Regions from separate parts of the Trichococcus sp. TS_SC_9 genome, predicted to be linked through region 1. Evidence: a T-box and tRNA genes for the amino acid it is inferred to sense, from the RefSeq annotation. Region 1 holds a T-box; the other holds one or more tRNA genes.
What was found. The T-box of region 1 lies ahead of serS (serine--tRNA ligase). A T-box ahead of a tRNA ligase gene usually reads a tRNA of that ligase, here a tRNA-Ser.
Positions count from the first base shown of each region.

Region 2: it has a tRNA-Ser gene. The T-box ahead of serS (serine--tRNA ligase) is inferred to sense a tRNA for this amino acid. The anticodon was not compared.

Region 1 covers NZ_CM149591.1:910,212-920,535, forward strand. The annotation lists gene msrA (peptide-methionine (S)-S-oxide reductase MsrA) at 1-360, opposite strand, end outside; gene serS (serine--tRNA ligase) at 444-1,745, opposite strand; T-box leader at 1,799-2,032, opposite strand; gene AC0J5I_RS04215 (serine hydrolase) at 2,131-3,474, opposite strand; gene AC0J5I_RS04220 (sensor histidine kinase) at 3,591-4,730, opposite strand; gene AC0J5I_RS04225 (response regulator transcription factor) at 4,787-5,479, opposite strand; gene guaB (IMP dehydrogenase) at 5,659-7,143, opposite strand; gene AC0J5I_RS04235 (DUF1129 domain-containing protein) at 7,415-8,101, opposite strand; gene ychF (redox-regulated ATPase YchF) at 8,309-9,409, opposite strand; gene AC0J5I_RS04245 (DUF951 domain-containing protein) at 9,460-9,666, opposite strand; gene AC0J5I_RS04250 (ParB/RepB/Spo0J family partition protein) at 9,704-10,324, opposite strand, start outside.
Region 2 covers NZ_CM149591.1:272,244-282,567, reverse strand. The annotation lists gene AC0J5I_RS01215 (hypothetical protein) at 1-843, opposite strand, end outside; gene AC0J5I_RS01210 (class D sortase) at 855-1,475, opposite strand; tRNA gene AC0J5I_RS01205 (tRNA-Ser) at 2,476-2,565, opposite strand; gene sstT (serine/threonine transporter SstT) at 2,783-4,003, shown strand; gene AC0J5I_RS01195 (IS3 family transposase) at 4,214-5,116, opposite strand; gene AC0J5I_RS01190 (helix-turn-helix domain containing protein) at 5,113-5,796, opposite strand; gene AC0J5I_RS01185 (PTS transporter subunit EIIC) at 6,033-7,541, opposite strand; gene AC0J5I_RS01180 (N-acetylmannosamine-6-phosphate 2-epimerase) at 7,554-8,243, opposite strand; gene AC0J5I_RS01175 (MurR/RpiR family transcriptional regulator) at 8,390-9,208, shown strand; gene AC0J5I_RS01170 (MATE family efflux transporter) at 9,460-10,324, shown strand, end outside.

The DNA of each region.
Region 1 (10,324 bases):
CAGTGCTTGTTTCGAAGCTTCCGCTATCTCTTTTTGTTCCGGTGAATGATAAAAAATAACCGGACGGTAAGAAGCACCACGATCTACGAACTGACCCATAGCATCAGTGGGATCTGTTTGCTGCCAATATACCTCCACTAAATCTTTGTAGGGAAACAAAGCTGGATCAAATGTGATTTGGACGGCTTCCGTATGCCCGGTCGTTCCGGCACAAACTTCTTCATAGGTCGGATTCTCTGTGTGGCCGCCGGTATAGCCCGAAACAACTGATTCTATGCCCGGAAGGCTATCAAACGGTTTGACCATGCACCAAAAACAGCCTCCGGCAAAAGTAGCTTTTTCCAATCTTGGTTCTGTCACTATCCTCATTCCTTTCGTACGCATTTTCGTCTGAAATGATTGTATCACATGACCAAAAGCTTACTCGCATATCTTGCTTGCGATCAGCGTTTGTTGCTTGCATTTTCTTTGGTTATTTTTGTGATGCCGCCCATGTATGGCACAAGTGCATCAGGAATCGTAACGGAACCGTCCTCGTTTTGGTAATTCTCAAGTATCGCAGTCACAGTGCGGCCGACTGCCAACCCGGAGCCATTCAACGTGTGCACGAATTCCAGCTTCCCTGTTTCTTCGTTGCGGTAACGGATTTTCGCGCGGCGGGCTTGGAATGCCTCTGTATTTGAACAAGAGCTGATTTCCCGATAGGTATCTTGAGCTGGGATCCATACTTCTATGTCATACGTTTTGGCTGCGGAGAAGCCCATGTCCCCCGTGCATAATGTGATAGTGCGGTGCGGCAACTTCAAGCCTCTCAGCACAGCTTCAGCATCGTCTGTCATTTTTTCCAATTCTTCATAGGAAGTTCCCGGTTTGCTGAATTTCACCATCTCTACTTTATGGAACTGGTGCATCCTGATTAGGCCCCTTGTGTCGCGTCCTGCACTTCCGGCTTCAGAACGGAAAGACGGACTCATCGCCGTGAAATAGACAGGCAGTTCTGCTTCATTCATGATTTCATCGCGGTAATAATTCGTCAAAGGAACTTCTGCTGTAGGGATCAGCGTGAAATTGCGCTCATCCGTCAATTGGAAAACATCCTCTTTGAATTTAGGGAATTGTCCGGTACCGAACATGGAAGCTTCGTTCGCCATGTATGGAGGGATGATTTCCGTGTAGCCATGTTCTTCGGTATGCAGATCCAGCATGTAGTTGTAGCAAGCGCGTTCCAGGCGAGCTCCCAAGCCTTTATAGAAGACGAAACGGCTTCCGGTCACTTTAGCGCCGCGTTCAAAATCCAGGATATCCAACGCCTCGGCGATATCATAGTGGGCTTTCGGTTCGAAATCGAACGCGCGCGGTGTCCCCCATCTTCTTACTTCCACGTTATCGTCTTCATCCGCACCGACAGGAACAGAGGCATGCGGCAAATTAGGCAATCTTGTGGCGATGTAGGTCGTCTTCTCTTCGATTTCATTCAGTTCTTCATCCAGCGCTTTGATTTTGTCGCCGACTTCTTTCATTTCGGCAATCTTATCATCCGCATTCTCTTTATTGCGTTTCAATTGCGCGATTTCCTGGGAAACGCCATTGCGGTATTGCTTGAGGTTTTCCGTCTCAACGATTTTCTCGCGGCGTTGCGCATCCAATTCCTGGAACGTCGCCAATTCTTCCGCTTTAACGCCACGTCCAGCCAACTTTTCTGCAGTGGCTTCAAATCCATCCCTTAAAAATTTTACATCCAACATATACTTTCCTCCTCATTAATGTGTACAAAAATAGCCACTCCATCCCTAGAATAATCTGGGACGAAATGGCTTTAACGTTCGCGGTACCACCCAACTTCAGCCAATCCTTTAAATGGACGGGCTGCGCTTCATTGCGTTAACGGACGGATCCGGAACAATTTAGTCAATTTCTTGTTTTCATTGTTCGCTTCATGTGGGGATTCAATAGGTGAAGGGTCAGTTCTCACCGAACCACTGACTCTCTGGGGCGCTTCACATTATCTACTGGTCACATGCATGGCTTTCTCTATTCAATTAGGCTAAGCTTCGATACCCTCATTTTACTGAACAAACCTTGTGCTGTCAATAAAGCGGCCGGTCCAAATTAGCCTGCAGCTATTCCGGATCAGTCAAAGAATCCTCCGACAAAATCGGATACCGTTTGCCAAGCTTTACCGAACAAATCTCCGACAACACGGCCGCCGCGCACAAAGATATTGGCTTTCTCAACGCTGCTTGCGACTGCGACTTTGACATCCTCGGAGGTCGCTCCATCCAGGTAGCCCAACTCGTCGCCTTCGACTGTCACAGCGACGGACCCTACTTCTGTGCCTTTTTCGATAGGCGCTTCAATCTCGCCGTCCTCATTCAGACTCTTTTCCGCCGGTGTGAAAACAGTTGTGAGCGCGAGCTCTTCGGCACCTTTTTCGGTAACGGTCACAAGGTCTTCGTTGTAGACAAGCCCGACCTCAGTTTGCTTCCCTTTGGCCACCGTAATCGGTTCTTGCGTGGAAACAGCATCGCCTTTTGCCGCTACCGTCGTCTTCTCGAAGGTCGAGAAGGCATAGTCCATCAAACGTCCTGTTTCTTTAAAGCGTTTGGTGCTCTCATCCGCGCCGATGACCACGGTGATGATCCGCATTTCATCTTGCATTGCGGTACCAGTAAAGGATGCGCCGGATTCCAGCGTTGTTCCGGTCTTCAGACCATCCACACCTTCACGGTAATAAAACATACCAGGCAACATCACGTTATAGCTGTGCATCATGATTTCGTCGGACGTTCCCGCTTGGAAAGCCAACTCCGGAATGGAAGTCGTTTCCAAAACTTCAGGGTAATCATCGATCAGATGATCTGCAACCATCGCGACCCCACGCGCAGTCATTTTATTGTAGCCGTCAGACGATGCACCGGGATATAGGTTTTCTTCCGCGACATCGCTGTTCGACAAGCCGGTTGCATTATAGAGCTCATAGTTTTCTACGCCCCACTCATCCAACTGAGCCTTCATCAGATCGACGAATTTCGCTTCGGAACCAGCCAAAGCTTCTGCCAAAGCGATCGTCGAGCCGTTTGCAGAATAGATCAATGCGGATTGGTACAGCTCTTCCACAGAATACGTGATATCCTGACGCAAAGGCACATTCGAAAAATTGTAGTTCTGGCTGACTTCATAGACGTAATCACTGACAGTGATTTGCTTGTCCCAAGTCAATTTGCCTTCCTCGATGGCTTCCAGTATCAAGTAGATGCTGAGCATCTTTGTCATTGAGGCTATGCCCAGCGCTTCTTCCCCATTTTGGTTGACAAGCACTTTGTCGGTCTCGTCTTCTATCACGAAAGCTGCTTTCGCATCGACAGACGGTTGTTCAGCAGCCAAAGCAACCGGTGCTGCAAACAAGCTGCTCACCAATACAGAGGCAGCCGATAGTGTTCCCATAATCATTTTTCTGTTTTTTATAGTTATCATTGTTTGTAGTTATCTCCATTCAGTCATTTCATTCAGTTCATATACCCTTCTATGTTAGCGGAAATAGTATAAAAAGACAACCAAAAAAAGGAACGTACCCAGAAAGTGTACGTTCCTTATTCCTTAACAGGCGGAGTCTGCTTCAAAGGGAGATGCAGCACAAATTTGGTTTCCGCCTCATCCGATTCCGCATAGATATACCCGCCATGAAGGGTGACGATGCTTTGGGCGATCGCGAGCCCCAGCCCGGTCCCACCGGTCTCTTTCGAACGGGAATTTTCCACCCGATAGAAGCGACCGAACAATTCCTGCAGCGATTCTTCAGGGATACGCTCCCCGTTATTTTTCACGGCAACAATCACCTCAGAACCGATCTTTTCCGCTTCGATATGTACCCAAGTGCCGCCATGCGCATACTTGAGGGCATTGGAAATGAGATTATTGAAGACGCGGGCCATTTTATCGACATCCATTTCGATCATCAAAGGACTCGTCTTCATGATCACTTCGGTCTCCATATGGCGTTTGCGCGACTCCAGTTCATAATCCGCGACGATCTGCTCCAAAAAGTTCCCGATATTGATCGTCTTCAACAGCAGCGGAGTCGTTGGTTGCCGCACTTTCGTATATTCGAAAAGATCATCGACAAGCACCTTCATCTGCAGCGCTTTTGTATAAGCGATATGGATATAACGCAGGGCATCCTCTTCACTCGTGAATTGCTTGTCCTCTATCAATCCTAGGTAGCCGATGATGGAAGTCAAAGGGGTGCGGATATCGTGACTGACGTTCGTGATCAATTCATCTTTCGATTGCTCAATTTTTCGTTCCTCTGCCATCGCTTGGACAGTGCTCTCCACTAGTGTATTGATGCTGTCCACAACATCAACATAGCTGCCGGCATTGTTTGCGTCGATCCGATGATCGAAGTGTCCCGCTGCGATATAATGCAACTCGTCCAGGATATGCGTCAGCTGCATCTGCTTGTATCTTCTGGCCAAACGCCAACCGGTGAAGACGGCCGCAAAAATCGCCGCTATCCATTGGAAAACATTATCATAAATGGTCAGAAATGCGTCAACCACCATTACGAATCGTCTTAAAGAGGGAATTTCCCTCAAGAAAGCGGGAGGAGTCGCAACCAGCCGGTTGAACATCAGCTCCATCCCGATGTAGAGCAGATAGACGATGCCGAGCGTCAAGGCCCCTTCAAAAACGAGTTCACTCAATTCTTTCTTCTTCAACTTGTTAAACAAAGCTGCACCCTCCCGACTCAGCTGATTTTTCCAGGCCAGCCTGCAGGCAGGTCTGCCTATTCCCCAATCTTATAGCCTACACCCCATACTGTCTGGATGACTTTCTCGCCACCTGTAGCCTCTTCAATTTTATCGCGAAGATGGCTCACATGCACCATCACTGTTTTGGCCGATACGATGCTTTCCTGTTGCCAAACACGTTCAAAAATCTCATCGGCACTGAAGACGCGATTCGGATGGCTCGCCAATAAATGCATGATGCCGAATTCCAGCGCGGTCAATTGGATGCTCTTTCCGTTCAGTGTCTTGACTTCATGGGAATCCTTCTTGATGATCAGCGGACCTATTTCGATCGCGTCCATCTCCGAAGCATCCACCTGCATATTCGTCCGGCGCAATAGCGATTTGATGCGGGCCATTACTTCCAGCGGGTTGAATGGCTTGGAAACATAATCGTCCGCACCTGTCGTCAAGCCTTGGATTTTATCCATGTCTGTGGATTTGGCGCTCAACATAAGAATCGGGATCGGGTTATTCTGTTCCCGCAGCTCCCTCACCACCGATATGCCGTCTTTTTTTGGCATCATCACATCCAAAATGATGAGTTGGATGTCCACGTTTTCCTCAAGCTTCCGGAAAGCATCGGTGCCGTCATAAGCCTTTATCGGTTCGTACCCTTCATTTTTGCAATAGATGCTCAGCAAATCCACGATTTCCCTGTCGTCATCGACGATCAAAACTTTATTCATATAGGACAACCCTTTCCTAAAAATACATATTTTCCCTCATCGTACCAAATTCTTCTAAATTTTTGCTTAAGGAAGCATAAAGAAATTCCATTTTAATTATATCAGAAAGTTCCAACAAACCGTGAACATAAAAAAAATGCCCGGGAACAGTGTCCCGGACATTTTGATTTCTTGCAGTTTTATCTTTGGATGGAGTAGTTTGGTGCTTCTTTTGTGATTTGGATGTCATGCGGATGGGATTCAATCAATCCGGCACCGGACATCTTGATGAATTGCGCATTATCACGAAGCTCTTGCAAATTAGCTGCACCGACATAACCCATACCGGAACGGACACCACCGAGCAATTGGAAGATGATATCGCTGGCTGCCCCTTTATAGGCTACACGACCTTCGATACCTTCCGGCACCATTTTCTTCGCTTCATTTACGCCGCCTTGGAAGTAACGGTCGCTTGAGCCTTTTTCCATTGCTGCCAGACTGCCCATACCACGGTAAGTCTTGAAACGACGGCCTTGGAAAATTTCGAATTCGCCCGGAGACTCATCCGTACCTGCCAACATGCTGCCCAGCATGACTGCGTGTCCACCGGCAGCCATCGCTTTGACGATGTCTCCCGAATACTTGATCCCGCCGTCAGCAATGATTGCTCTGCCGTATTCTCTCGCTACGCTTGCGGCATCATAGATGGCTGTTATCTGAGGAACACCGACACCGGCTACGACACGAGTTGTACAGATGGAGCCCGGTCCGATTCCGACTTTGACTACGTCGACCCCGACGTCAAAGAGTGCGCGGGTCCCGTCGGCAGTCGCTACGTTTCCGGCAATCAAGGTTGCTTCAGGGAATTGTTCGCGGATTTCTTTAATTTTACGGATAACGCCGGCGCTGTGGCCATGCGCTGTATCGATGACGATTGCATCTGCACCTGCATCCAATAAGGCTTGGGCGCGTTCAAATGTGTCACTTGTCACACCTACTGCAGCCGCAACGATCAAACGGCCGTGTGCATCTTTTGCGGAGTTGGGAAACTCGATTACTTTTTCGATATCCTTGATTGTGATCAGGCCCGCCAGACGTCCGGTTTCATCGACTAAAGGCAGTTTTTCGATTTTGTATTTTTGCAGAATGGATTCAGCATCTTTCAAAGAAGTACCTACAGGAGCGGTAACCAAATGTTCTTTGGTCATGACATCGCCGATTGGAACTTGGTAATCTGTAATGAAGCGCAGATCGCGGTTCGTCAAAATCCCTACCAACTTGCGTTCTCCCATATCGTTAACGATAGGAACGCCGCTGATGCGGTATTTGCTCATCAGATTCTCTGCTTCAGCAACCAAGTGATCAGGAGTCAGGAAGAATGGGTCGATGATGACGCCACTTTCGGAACGTTTTACTTTGTGCACTTCTTCAGCCTGCGCTTCAATGGTCATGTTTTTGTGGATGACGCCCAAGCCGCCTTGGCGAGCCATTGCGATTGCCATTGCCGCATCGGTAACAGTATCCATACTTGCGCTCATTATAGGAATATTCAAGTGTAAATTTTTAGCTAAATCAATCGATAAATCCACATCGTTAGGTAATACATGGCTTTCAGCCGGGACTAATAATACATCATCAAAAGTAAAACCTTCTTTAGCGAATTTTGTTTCCCAATTTGACATTTTCGATGAACACTCCTTTTTATTTATGCTGATTTTTTATCATCTAAAATACCACCACCAACAACCTACGTCAAGCGCAAACCTCCCTTTATCATACAATTCTCATATAGAAGCGTTTTTATCGAATACTATGCATTCACAACTACCTCAATGTTCGGAATTAATGCGTATGATTGCATCCAGGGATTCATCTACAGTTTATTTCTGTCAATATACGAAAATAGCCGAGATACAAGTTTTATTTGCATCTCGGCCTCCACCCATTGACGGCCTACAAAATGCCGCCCACGATATGATATTTTTTCTTCAGATATACTTTTGCAGCAAAACCTACACCCGCGATTCCAAGGTACAACCATGCAGGCAAAGCGATATTGATTGTGGCTGGGATAAGCATCATGGAAACAGTCATGATGAGCATCCAAAGCAACATAGCGCCGGTCGTCGCAAAGATGTATTTCCCGAAGCCTTTTTCGCCTTTTGGCGCATCCGGATTCGGCGTGTATTTGGAGATGATGAGCATGGCGATGCCGCCCACGATAAAGTTCAGGATTAAGCTGATCAGACCCATTCCGATTACGTCTTCGCCACTGTTGGTCAGCAAGGAAACGCCTGAAATCATCGCGAAAAGAGACCCCAGCAATAAGCCGCCATCCAAAGCGATCAACCAATCAGTCGAACGGACTTTAACTTCGTTATCTGTTGGATTGACCAAGATGTTTGATGCGCACTCAGACACTGTGCCGTATAATTGGCGGGCAGTTTTCCCGGTTTTTTGGGCGTCCAACAATTCCCGCATCATTTTGTTGTATATTTCCTCTCTGCGCCCCTCTTCCAGGTTTGCAGCTCTCAAGGTTCTGTCCAGCCCCAGCATGTATTGTTCATTTCTTTTTGTCAAACTCTGCCATAACGCTTTGTTTTCGAACTTCATTTGTTCAACGCTCTTCGTTTCTTCCAATGGTAAATCCTCCCTTGATTACATGCGGCATCCTTTATAGAACGGTTCTAAATCCTATAGTTGAGTTCTGATTCGCAGATACCACTCCCGTTTTGTCATGGCTCTTGCGATTTTTAATCGCTTAGAGACATGATACACTTGACCGGTACGGTCACAGTGCTTCCTTACCCAACGTCTGGGTATCTAAACGCGAATCATCACATCCTGTTATACGTTAAAGCGGAATTCCATTACGTCGCCGTCTTGGACTACGTAGTCTTTTCCTTCAAGTCTTACTTTTCCTGCTTCTTTGGCTGCTTGCATGCTGCCGTATGACAGTAGGTCATTGTAAGAAACTGTTTCGGCACGGATGAAGCCGCGTTCGAAGTCGGAATGGATGATGCCGGCTGTCTGCGGTGCTTTCATCCCTAATCTGAATGTCCAGGCACGGACTTCTTTTTCGCCTGCTGTGAAGTATGTTCCCAGCCCAAGCAGCGTGTAAGCTTTTTGGATCAGTTGATCAAGTCCGGATTGTTCGATGCCTAACTCCGACAGGAATTCGGCTTTTTCTTCATCATCCAATTCAGCCACTTCTTCTTCGATACGGGCACAGACGGTAACAACTTCTGCACCTTCTGTCGCCGCAAAATCACGGACAATTTTCACCATTTCATTGTCTCCGCCGGCTATTACGTCCTCTTCAGAGATGTTTGCGACATAAAGAACAGGTTTTGTCGTTAAAAGGAACAGGTTTTTCACGTACACTTCTTCTTCCGGTGTAAATTCGATGGTACGTGCGGATTTACCAGCTTCCAGCGTTTCTTTGATTATATCCAATATAGCTAATTCGTAAACAGCATCTTTGTCCTTCGTACGCGCAATTTTGCTGATGCGTGTATAGCGTTTTTCGATGGATTCCAAATCCGCGAAAATCAGTTCCAAGTTGATGGTTTCGACATCATCCAATGGATCCACTTTACCGCTGACGTGTGTGATGTTATCGTCTTCGAAACAACGGACGACGTGACAGATGGCATCCACTTGACGGATGTTGGCCAAGAATTTGTTTCCCAGACCTTCCCCTTTACTGGCGCCTTTAACGATTCCGGCAATGTCCGTGAACTCAAAAGTGGTCGGGACGGTTTTTTTGGGTTTCACCAATTCTGTTAGTTTATTCAAACGTTCATCGGGAACTTCGACTACTCCGACATTTGGGTCGATCGTCGCGAATGGGTAGTTTGCGGCTTCCACTCCCGCTTTGGTGATGGCGTTGAACAAAGTGGATTTACCGACGTTCGGTAACCCTACGATTCCTGCTGTTAATGACATTTCTTCACACTCTTTCCACTTATATTGCTTTTATTTATTTCTTCAAAGACCTATTCGACAGTTTCTTCTGCCTTAGTCAGTACTTTTTTCATCTTCTTCTCGAATTCACGGCGCGGCATCATGACCATCTGCCCGCATTTCAGGCATTTGATCCGGATGTCCATACCCATTCGGATGATTTCCCATGAGTTGTTTTTGCAGGGATGCGGCTTTTTCATTTCCACCACATCATGCAATCCATAATCTTGTTGTACCAAGGCTAGATGCACCTCTTTCTGATGTCTTCGTCTATTCTTAATCGTCCAGGGAAATTTGCAGGATATCCAAAATCCGGGTCAGGTCGGCTGGAGAAAGATATTCGATCTCGATCTTGCCTTTTTCGCCCTTGCTGGATATTTGTACGGATGTCCCGAATTTGTCCATCAAGCGTTCTTCGCTCTCTTTGATGTATACTGGCTTCGTTTCTTTTTTCTTCTTGGTTGTCTTTTTAGCGACATCTCCAGGATTGTTCAGCTGTTGGACCAGCAATTCCAGATGTCGGACCGTGATACCTTCTTCGGCAGCACGTTTCGCCAATTCGCTGATCAACGATTCATCGTTCAAGCCTAAAAGCGTGCGGGCTTGCCCCATGGAGACCAATCCCTCTTGCAACATCCGTTTGACGTCCTGCGGGAGGTTTAACAAGCGCAGGTGGTTGGCAATGTACGGACGGCTCTTCCCTAATCTTTGGGCTACATCCACTTGCGTAAGATTCAGCTTGTTCATCAATGTTTGGTAGCCTTCCGCTTCTTCCAACGGAGTCAGATCCTCACGCTGCAGATTTTCCAGAATGGCGACTTCTATCATGGCTGTTTCGTCAAATTCACGGACGATTGCCGGGATTGTTGTTTTGCCGGCCAAGCGGGACGCGCGGAC
Region 2 (10,324 bases), 640 kb from region 1:
GTAGCCAACAAGGCAGGCTATCCCCAAAAAGAAGATCAGTGCTCCGGAGACCAGCAAGAATGTTATGTAATGCATAGCCAACGTACGCAGGGCGGTGTTGATATAATACGCTGAAACGGTTATGCGCTGTGGAATCTTAAGACTCAACGCCACGATTGCGGGGATGATGACAAAGGCAGATCCTGAAACTAAACCGCTACCGATCCAAATCAAGGAGCGGTGAGGCAGTTTCCAGTTCAAGCCGACGAGGGCTCCGACAACCAAAAAGAAGGTTAGCGGGACGAGATAAAAATAGGAAAGAGCGGTTTGCAGGATTTTCCGGACGGTCTGGAATTGTGGGTAGGCAATCACCTGGTCCAAAGCGAACAGGGTAGTGTGGCTACCGATAATGGTGGTGGCTTCTTCAATGATAGTATCCGTCTGCGCTTGCAAGCTTTCATCGAAAGGCTGGTTGTGTTCTGCGGCATAACTCTCAACATAAGTCGTCACGGGTTCCACGAATATGATGCGATCGATCGTCGTTGCGTAAGTTGCGTCAGGATCAATCAGATAGTTGAGTGCTTGTTCATTGTTCGTGCGGGCAAGCTGTTGCAGGCCATTTTGGTCCATCGCGGCTTCCACAAAGACTTTCTCTGGTATGGATGTTTCTAGGCTCAACGTCCTGAATTTGGCGATCAGGCTTTCCTCCACTTTGGCGTAATAGGAGCTGTCTTCCAACTGTTGATTTAGGTCGCTTGCGCTCATTAGGACTTGCTTCATGAAGATGGCTCCAATCAAACCAACCACTACAAACATCAGGAGAAAGCTGAGGGTGACTCTGCCGATTTTCTTTATCTTTCGCATCACGACGCTCCTTAAAAATTGATTTCCGATAGTGACTTGCCTTCGACCAATTTTGCGGTCACGACATATCTGTCAGGTGTGTTACCGATGTAGTCGAAAGGATAATAAGTGTAAAGCGTCAAAATTTGCTCTTCGGAAGGTGCCAGAATACTTTGATCGGTATTGCTCTTGATTTCAATGTTGCTGATTTCATACACATAGGTTCCGTAGGTCAGCTCCAGGCGGATAACATCGCCAATCTGCGCTTCTCCCAGCGTCTTGAAGACTGAATTGGCATGCCCGGTGATGACTGTATTTCCGATATCTCCCGGGAACACGGAACCATAATATTGGCCGGCGCCATATAACAATTGCGGTGCACCGTCGCCGACGAAAACAGGCGAGACGATGCCTGCCGCATCCACGCTCAAAGTCCCATATTCATCCCCGTATTTCGGGAAAGTGAGTTGGTTCACTGTGGTTGTCTCTTCCACAATCACACTGCTATCGTTCAGATTCGTCTGAGCGATAGCGACTTCTTGCGGGAAAAACATACGCGACATGTAAAAAGCATTGGAAATATTATCAAAAAAAGCCAAGGAAAGTAGCGTAATGCCGGATACGAAAAGCAGTGCCGGGATACCAATCAGCATACCGATCTTCCTTCGCTTTGCCCGATTCTTTTGACTTATTTTTTCCCCCATCATTCCACTCCATTCATTTAAGGTGATGCAGAGCATGTCGTTTCCGCGAAAAATAGGCAAACCAGCACGTAGTATTTACGTGAGATGAGGGTTTAACCAATATGTTTCAGGGTATTTTCTAAATTTAGCCTAGTAGCCTGTTTTCTAAAACTATTCCTATTTCCAACAAATCTGCGATTTTATCAAAAAAATAGATTTCCCTCTATTCAGTATTTGTTGGAAAATACAAAGAAACAGAAAATGACATTTTACTTTCGAATTTAATTGTATTATTCCATGGATATCATGATACCTACCGTATATAGTCTTATGGGACTAGAATCTAATCGACTTCTACCGTAATTGTATTAATAGCCTATACTCCTCATACAGTATCAAATGACGGTTATAAACCTTGCTACAACATCATTTTTAAGTCTTAATGTAAGAAAGTGCTAGTATCCATGGAATCCTGTCATTTGGGGCAAGATGTGGATAAGAGATAATTCAAAAAAATATCCGCTCTTAAAGAATAAGAGCAATTGTTCAATTTCGAATGGAAGGACAAAAAAGCGCACTGAAAATCAGATGTAATGATTGTCAGTGCGCTTTCTTTATTTTTGGGTGTGTCGGCTTCGGCAAAGGTGTGTAGTATTCCTGATCGGAAAATCTTTTTTATTGAATCTCGATCGGTCCTTGAAAGCCTAAAAAATCTATGACCGTTTTATCTCGGATGACGGCAGTATAGGCGATGCTGTCAATCGTCAATTTCATTTCTTCTGCCACTACGCAACCTTCTTTCGGTAGTCTTCAGAACGTAATCGATCCGTATTTGTTTCAGACTAGCACTTGAAGTGGCACCCATGTCAACATAAAATAGAGGGAAGCAGGTTTATTTCGACAAAACAAAAGGCCGGCATCCCATGTCGGGAGTGCTGGCCTTTTGTCGGACAATATTTAAAAGTTTTTAAGGAGAATGGGGGATTCGAACCCCCGCGCGCCTTTCGACACCTAACGCATTTCGAGTGCGTCCTCTTCAGCCGGACTTGAGTAATTCTCCATAAATGACATTATAACGCTTTTCGGACGATCAGAAAAGAGGAATTTTCAAAAACTACCCAAAAAGGCAGAAACAGTTTTAAGAGGGGTCCTGTTGATGTATTGCGCTAAACCGGAAACTGAACGATTTTCTTCCGCGAGGGATTAAATTATGGTAATATGGAACTCTGCGTACTCATTTAATTGTAATTTTTTACATACATCAGGAGGAATTTGAATTGTATAAACTATTAAATCACTGGTACAAGCTGAGCCTTGTCAAACGTATCATCGTCGGTCTGATTATAGGTATCATCCTTGGTGTAACGATGCCGGACGCCGCGCAGCCGATTACCATTTTTGGAGCGCTGTTTGTCGGTGCTTTGAAGGCAATTGCGCCGATGCTTGTCTTTTTCTTGGTTGCATCCGCGATTTCGCAGCACAAAAAAGGCCAACAGACGAACATGAAATCTGTCATCGTGCTCTACCTTTTAGGAACCTTCTCGGCGGCACTCGTAGCAGTGGTCGCAAGCTTCATTTTCCCGGTGACTTTGACATTAGGGGCCGGAGCCGAGGACGTCACAGCTCCAGGTGGTGTAGTGGAAGTCCTGAAGGCACTGCTTCTGAACGTCGTGGACAATCCAGTCAAGGCGCTCTACAATGCCAATTATATCGGCATCTTGTCATGGGCTCTTATGCTCGGGTTTACTTTGAAGAATGCCGCAGCTTCAACCAAACTGATGCTGTCAAATGTTTCTGATGCACTGACGGAAATGGTCAGAATCGTTATTGCCTTCGCTCCTTTGGGAATCATGGGGCTTGTCTTCGATGTCATCGCGACAAGCGGAATCGGTGTTCTGCTGGGCTACGGGAAACTACTTGCGGTCTTGATCGGCTGTATGCTGTTCGTGGCGTTGATCATCAACCCGCTCATCGTCTACATCTATATCCGTTCCAATCCGTTCCCACTCGTTTTCAGATGCTTGAGGGAAAGTGGTATCACAGCTTTCTTCACAAGAAGCTCTGCTGCGAACATTCCCGTGAACATGACACTGTGTGATGACTTGGGACTGGACAGAGACACTTACTCCGTATCCATTCCGCTTGGCGCGACCATCAATATGGCCGGCGCGGCAGTTACGATTTCCGTCCTTACCTTGGCAGCGGTCAATACGCTGGGTATCCCTGTGGATTTCGGGACAGCCTTCATCCTTAGCATCCTTGCAGCGGTCAGTGCTTGCGGGGCATCGGGTGTTGCTGGTGGCTCGCTGTTGCTTATCCCATTGGCAGCAAGTCTGTTCGGCATCCCCAACGATGTGGCCATGCAAATAGTCGGTGTCGGTTTCATCATCGGAGTCCTGCAGGATTCATTCGAAACAGCCCTCAACTCATCGACAGATGTTCTCTTCACGGCGACTGCAGAATTCGCTAAACGACGCAAAGAAGGCATCAAAGCCTGATTAAAGACCGAACATCAAAAAATAGGCTGTCTCGCAATGGTATGCCACCCGTCAATAGGACAGTAAAATATTTAAACAGTTTTACAGACTGCTCCCCGTAATGTGGGGGCAGTTTTTTTGCATATATATATCTGCCGCGCTTACGCTTGGCGGCCCACACGTTTTATGAGCGAAGCACAACCCGCTCCCCTCACAAAACGTGAGGGGTCATTAGGCTGCCTCGAAATACTGGTCATGGAACTCCATCGGAGTCATGATATGCAGCTTTCTTTGAATGCGTCTATTATTGTAATATTCCATATAGTTGTGAATCATATCAATCAAAGAGGAACGACTCGTAAATTTGCGACGGTAATATTTTTCACGCTTGATGAGCGCCCAAAACCCTTCCATAGGGCCATTGTCAATACAACGAGCGACACGGGACATGCTTTGTATCATACCAGCCTCGCTTAAACGCGCACAGAATTGCTTACTTGTATATTGAAATCCGCGGTCACTGTGGAACAACGGCTGAGCTTCTGGCTCATTTTGTATGGCTGCATCAAAAGTCTGGAGGACTAGCGGCATATCGTTTTGATCACTGATTATGTATGCGACAATTCGACGGTCATAAAGATCCAAAATGGCACTCAAATATACTTTCTTGATTGCCGGTCCTTCGTAATACTTGAATTCGGTCACATCGGTCAACCATTTTTCATTTGGTGCGTCTGCACGAAAGTTCCGGTTGAGGCGATTTTCGGCGATATGATACGGATTCTGTGCACCTTTGGTGATGCTATTCGCACGATGTTTGATTCGGGATTGGATTTGTTGACTACGGCATAACCGAAGGGCGCGGTTGTCACTGATGATCATGCCATGGGTATATTCCAACTCATCGCGTATCCGACGATGACCCATATCGTCATGTTCTTCATGGATCTGTTTTGCCACTTCAGCGATTTGGTTGTTGCGAATTTCCCTTGGACTTTGTGGTTGCTCAAGCCAGCGGTAATAAGCGGAGCGTGTCACATGTAAGATTTCGCACATAACTTGCACCGGATAACCTTTTTCTGTATGGAATTGCTTGATGGTTTCGTACTCAGCTTGTTTTCTTATTTCGCTCAACGATTCCTCCTTTCTAATTCTTGGAATTTTTTTGTTACATCAAGTTCCATTTTTAGACGTTGATTTTCGCGTTTTAAACGTGCTAATTCGTCTTGAAGTAATTCCTCGGGAGTCCGGCTGGGCATTGTCCCTTTCCTGCGCCCACGGCGGTCTTCCAACCCTGCTTCTCCCAATTCCGCATATCTCTTTACCCATTGATAGACGTTTTGATAGGAGACTTGATATTTTATAGCCATAGCACCATAATCTTTTCCATTCTCTAAACAGTCCAACACAATTTTTAAACGCTCATCTATGGTTGTTATCCGACCTTTGCTCATAGTACTTCCTCCACTGGTTGTTTTGAAGTCTTTATGAGTATTATAATCCTTTAGCCAGTTCTGCAGTGGCGTTTTGCTCCGCAAACCATATTTTTTGGCGATTTCAATCATGCTGCCCAGGCCGTTCAGATAGTCCGTGACGGCTGCCAACTTTAACTCCTTGGAGTAATGACTGTTCTTCTTTACCGGTAAAAGGGCCGATGGACCGCCGTTCTCATAAAGTCTAATCCAATTGCGAATGGTCTCTTGAGATACTCCAGCGTTCTGTGCTGCCCTTGATATACCGATTTCATTTCTCACATATTGCTCGACAATGTTGACTCTGTTTTCGACAGATAATTTCATAGCTCTTTTAGACATAGAAAAAACCCCCATATAAGACTTGAAATAATTCAATGTCCTATATAGAGGTAGCATATCACAATGAGACAGCCTATTTTTTGATGTTCGGTGACAGGGTTTCCCCGCCAAAATGGCTTTGATGGGTGATCACTGGGCGTTAATTCAATTTCATATTAGAAAGGGCTGTATCAAACCAAAAAATCCTATTCTGGTTTTGACACAGCCCTTTCTTGTTCACTAAGTATTTATTTGATTCAGTCTTCAGTTCCCAAAATCTGATTAATCTCTTGTGACAGCAAGTCTGCCTTGCCACCGAATACAGCTTGGATGCCGCCTTGGACTTCGAAAACAGCAGTTGCTCCGAGATTCTTGATGGAATTTTTATCTACGATCGAACCGTCCTTCACAGAAACACGCAGACGGGTTGCACAAGCAGTGACGGATTCGATATTCGCATCATTTCCTAATGCTTCAATGATGATATGCGCTTCATCATTTAAAGTAGAAGCTTTGCCGGAAGACGTGACCTGAACGCTTGCTTCAGATTCTGACTCATCCATACCAGGCACCATCACTTTAAATTTCGTAATAAAGAAGCGGAATACGATGTAATAAATCAATGCCCAAATAATACCAACCGGGATTACCCATACCCAGTTTGTTTTTGCATTTCCTTGCAGCGGACCAAACAGCAAGAAGTCGATCAGTCCACCGGAGAAAGTGTTTCCGATACGGATGCTCAACAAGTCAGCAACGAAGAAGGAAACACCATCAAGGAAGGCATGAACCACATACAACCAAGGTGCGACGAACAAGAACATATATTCAAGTGGTTCGGTAATACCGGTCAAGAATGAAGTAAGAGCACTACTGAAATACAGACCGGCATTTTTTTGGCGGTTCTGCTTCGGAATGGAGTGGTACATCGCCAAAGAAGCAGCCGGCAAACCGAACATCATTGTAGCGAAACGACCTGCGAAGAAACGAGTTCCGTAAGTGAAAAGGCCAGTATGATTTGAATCAGCCAATTGTGCGAAGAAGATGTTTTGGGCACCAGCAATGGTTTCACCCGCTACAACTTCGGTTCCACCCAAAGAGCTATACCAAAACAGCGGATATATCGTATGGTGCAAACCGACCGCGCCTGTCAAACGAAGCAAAAACCCGTACAAGAAGGTTCCAAAACTGCCCATAGCTGCGATGGCTGTACCGGCGGATGTCAGTGCGCCTTGGATCGGTGGCCAAATCAGGTAAAAGAATGCCCCAAGAATGATAGCTGCAAATGATGCTACAATCGGAATAAAACGCGAGCCTCCGAAGAAACCCAAAAACTGCGGCAATTCGATTTTACGATAACGATTATGCAGGAAGGCAACGGTACTTCCGACAGCTATTGAACCAACAACCCCAGTGTCGATAGAAGCACCTTCTGCGGAAAATAATTGCAGAAAACCACTGATGGTTGCGACGAAAACAACGTAACCCACACCGCCGGCCAAACCAGCAGTCCCTTTATCTCCGTTCGCGAGACCGACAGCGACCCCGATGGTGAAGATGAGCGCCAAATTGGCAAAGACGGCATTTCCGGCAAAACTCATGATGCTCAGGATCACTTGCAACCAGCCAATGTCAAGGAAAGGATAAGCAGCCAATGTACTTGGATTGGTCAATGCGCCACCAAAACCAAGTAAAAGGCCGGCAGCAGGTAAAATGGCGATTGGGAGCATCATAGCTCTTCCAATTTGAGAGAATTTTTTAAACATGTTTTTCACTCCTTATTTTAAATTGTCAATGAAACGTTTCGCTATTTCTTTTGGCCGTGTGATTGCACCTCCTACGACGATTCCTACAACACCCATTTGCTGGATTAGTTTGGCTTGTTCAGGCGTATGGATTTTACCTTCAGCGATGACATCCACACCTGCTTCTACCAATTTTTTCATCAAGGCGATATCCGGCCCATCCAGTTTGATGCTTTCCTCAGTGTAACCGCTTAGCGTTGTGCCGACAAAATCGATTCCTTCCTGGAAAGCATTGAGGCCTTCCTCAAAGGTGGCAATATCCGCCATGAACAATTGATCGGGATGTTTTTCCTTGATTTCTTTGATGAAGGCATTGATTGTTTTGCCATCATAGCGTTCCCGCAAAGTGCAATCTAATGCAATGACTTCAACACCCGTTTCAACCAATTCATCGATTTCCTTCATGGTAGCCGTAATAAATGGTGCTTGAGGGGGATAATCACGTTTGATGATCCCGATGATCGGTAAATCAACTCTTTCCTTAATCTGTTGAATATCCCTCACCGATTCAGCGCGAATCCCGACTGCACCAGCTTGTTCAGCTGCAAGAGCCATCAAAACCATGATGCCGCCTTCTTCTGTGTATAAAGGTTCCCCTGGCTGCGCTTGACAAGAAACAATGATGCCGCCACGGACTTTGTTGATGAAATCTTCCTTCTTCATGGATATTTCCTCCGTTATTTATTTTATTCCGGAGTTTATCTCCGTAAATGAAATATAGCATACGCTTTCATGTTTGTAAATAGGTAATTTGCATTTTTAAAAGTTCGTGTATAATGAGAGACATAAACATGAAAAGGACTGACTTTATGGGACTTGCTCACCTGATCCAAGAAAAATACCATGCGTTGACGAAATCCGAGAAAAGGATTGCCGATTATTTGCTGGCGAACAAAGAACAAGCCGTGTATCAAACAATGAAGGATGTAACTGAAGCGGTGAAGGTAGGGGATGCTACTCTAATCCGTTTCTCCCAAAAGATTGGATTTAATGGTTTTTCTGACTTGAAAATCGCCATCGCCAAAGAGGAATTCACCAGTCAATATGAAGGGGATAATGACCATCAATTTTATGACCGAATTTTGGAGAACCAAATCAAAGTTTTGGAATCGACTCGGCAGTTGCTCGATTCGGAAGTGGTCCTGCAAGCAATTGAAGCCATTACCAAGGCAAAACGGATATATATCATTGGAGTTGGATCGAGTGGTTTGTCGGCAGCTTCATTGGAAAAGATGTTGCTCCGGGTAGGGGTGCATGCAAACCATATCGTTGATCCGCATTTTCAAGCTCATGCCTTGGCATTGCTGGGACCGGAAGATCTCGTGATCTGTTTCTCTTTGAGCGGTCGTACCAAGGATATCCACGATTCTTTGAAAATAGCCAAAGAAAACCATACGCCTATCGTTGCGATTACCAATTTCAAATCCTCGCCGATTGCTGAATTAGGTGACATTGTCCTGCAAACTGCCAATGAAGAATTTTTTGATGGCGGATCGCTGGCCGGGAAAATTTCACAATTGTATATTTCGGAGACTTTGGTACGGGGATATGAAATAAAGAATAAAATCAAAACGGTCGAATTACGGGAAAAGGTATTGCGTTCCGTTATTGATAAAATATTGGATTAGTTTTGCAGCGGCATTATCCACTCGTCTCTGCAACAGTCACTAGCGACGCAGCCCATAGTGTAATTATATTATGGGCAGGCGCGCTATTTTTACATGGTTGAAAAGCAATAGGTCGATTGTAACACTTTGTTGAACAGAAACTTTTGGAAAGAATAGTTGCTCAAAAATATGCTATACTGGATGGAAGAACGAGGATGGACAAATGAGTGTTCGGTACTTTGCATCAGAGCACGAGTCGTAGGAGGTTGATTATGGGGGAAGAGAAGCAAACGGACATAAAACAGCTGAAAAGTCCGATCAACAAGGAAATCATGAACATCGCGTGGCCGGTTCTGATCGAACTGGTCCTGAGTTCGTTGTTCGGGATGATCAACATGATGATGCTGGGGAACATCGCAGACCATACTTATGCCGCGGCGGCCGTTTCGGCGGTCGGGGTGACGAACCAACCGCTGTTCCTAGGGCTGGCTGTAGTCCAGGCTTTGAATATCGGAGGAACAGCCTTGATCGCCCGCTATTTCGGAGCCGGAAAACATGACCGGATGGAAAACGTCATGAAGCATGTCATGATCATCAGCATGATCCTTTCCGCCCCCTTGGCCCTGGCCGCCTTTGTCTATTCTGACCAAATCATGATCTTTATGGGCGCACAACCCGATACGGTTGAAGTCGGGCGACTATATTTCCGCATCATCTGCATCAGTTACCTGTTGCAATCCTTCAATTTCAGCATTTCCGGTTCTTTGCGCGGAATCGGCGAAACGCAGATCCCGATGGGGGTGAATTTGCAAGCGAATTTCCTGAATGTCATCGGTAACGCCTTACTGATCTATGGACTTTTCGGAATTCCGGCTTTAGGCATTGAGGGCGCGGCGATTTCGACAGTCATTGCTAATCTAGTGGCCAATTTCCTGCTGATCCGTTACTTGCGTTCCGGCAAGAGCAAGCTGAATTATTCCTTCGCGCATCCTTTCCACTTTTCGATGAAAACGATGAAAAGTTTGGCGAAAATTGGACTGCCTTCCGCACTGGAACAATTGGCGTTGCGTTCCGGGATGATTCTATTTATCCAGATCGTGTCGGGATTGGGGACAGTCGTCTTTGCCGCCCATAACA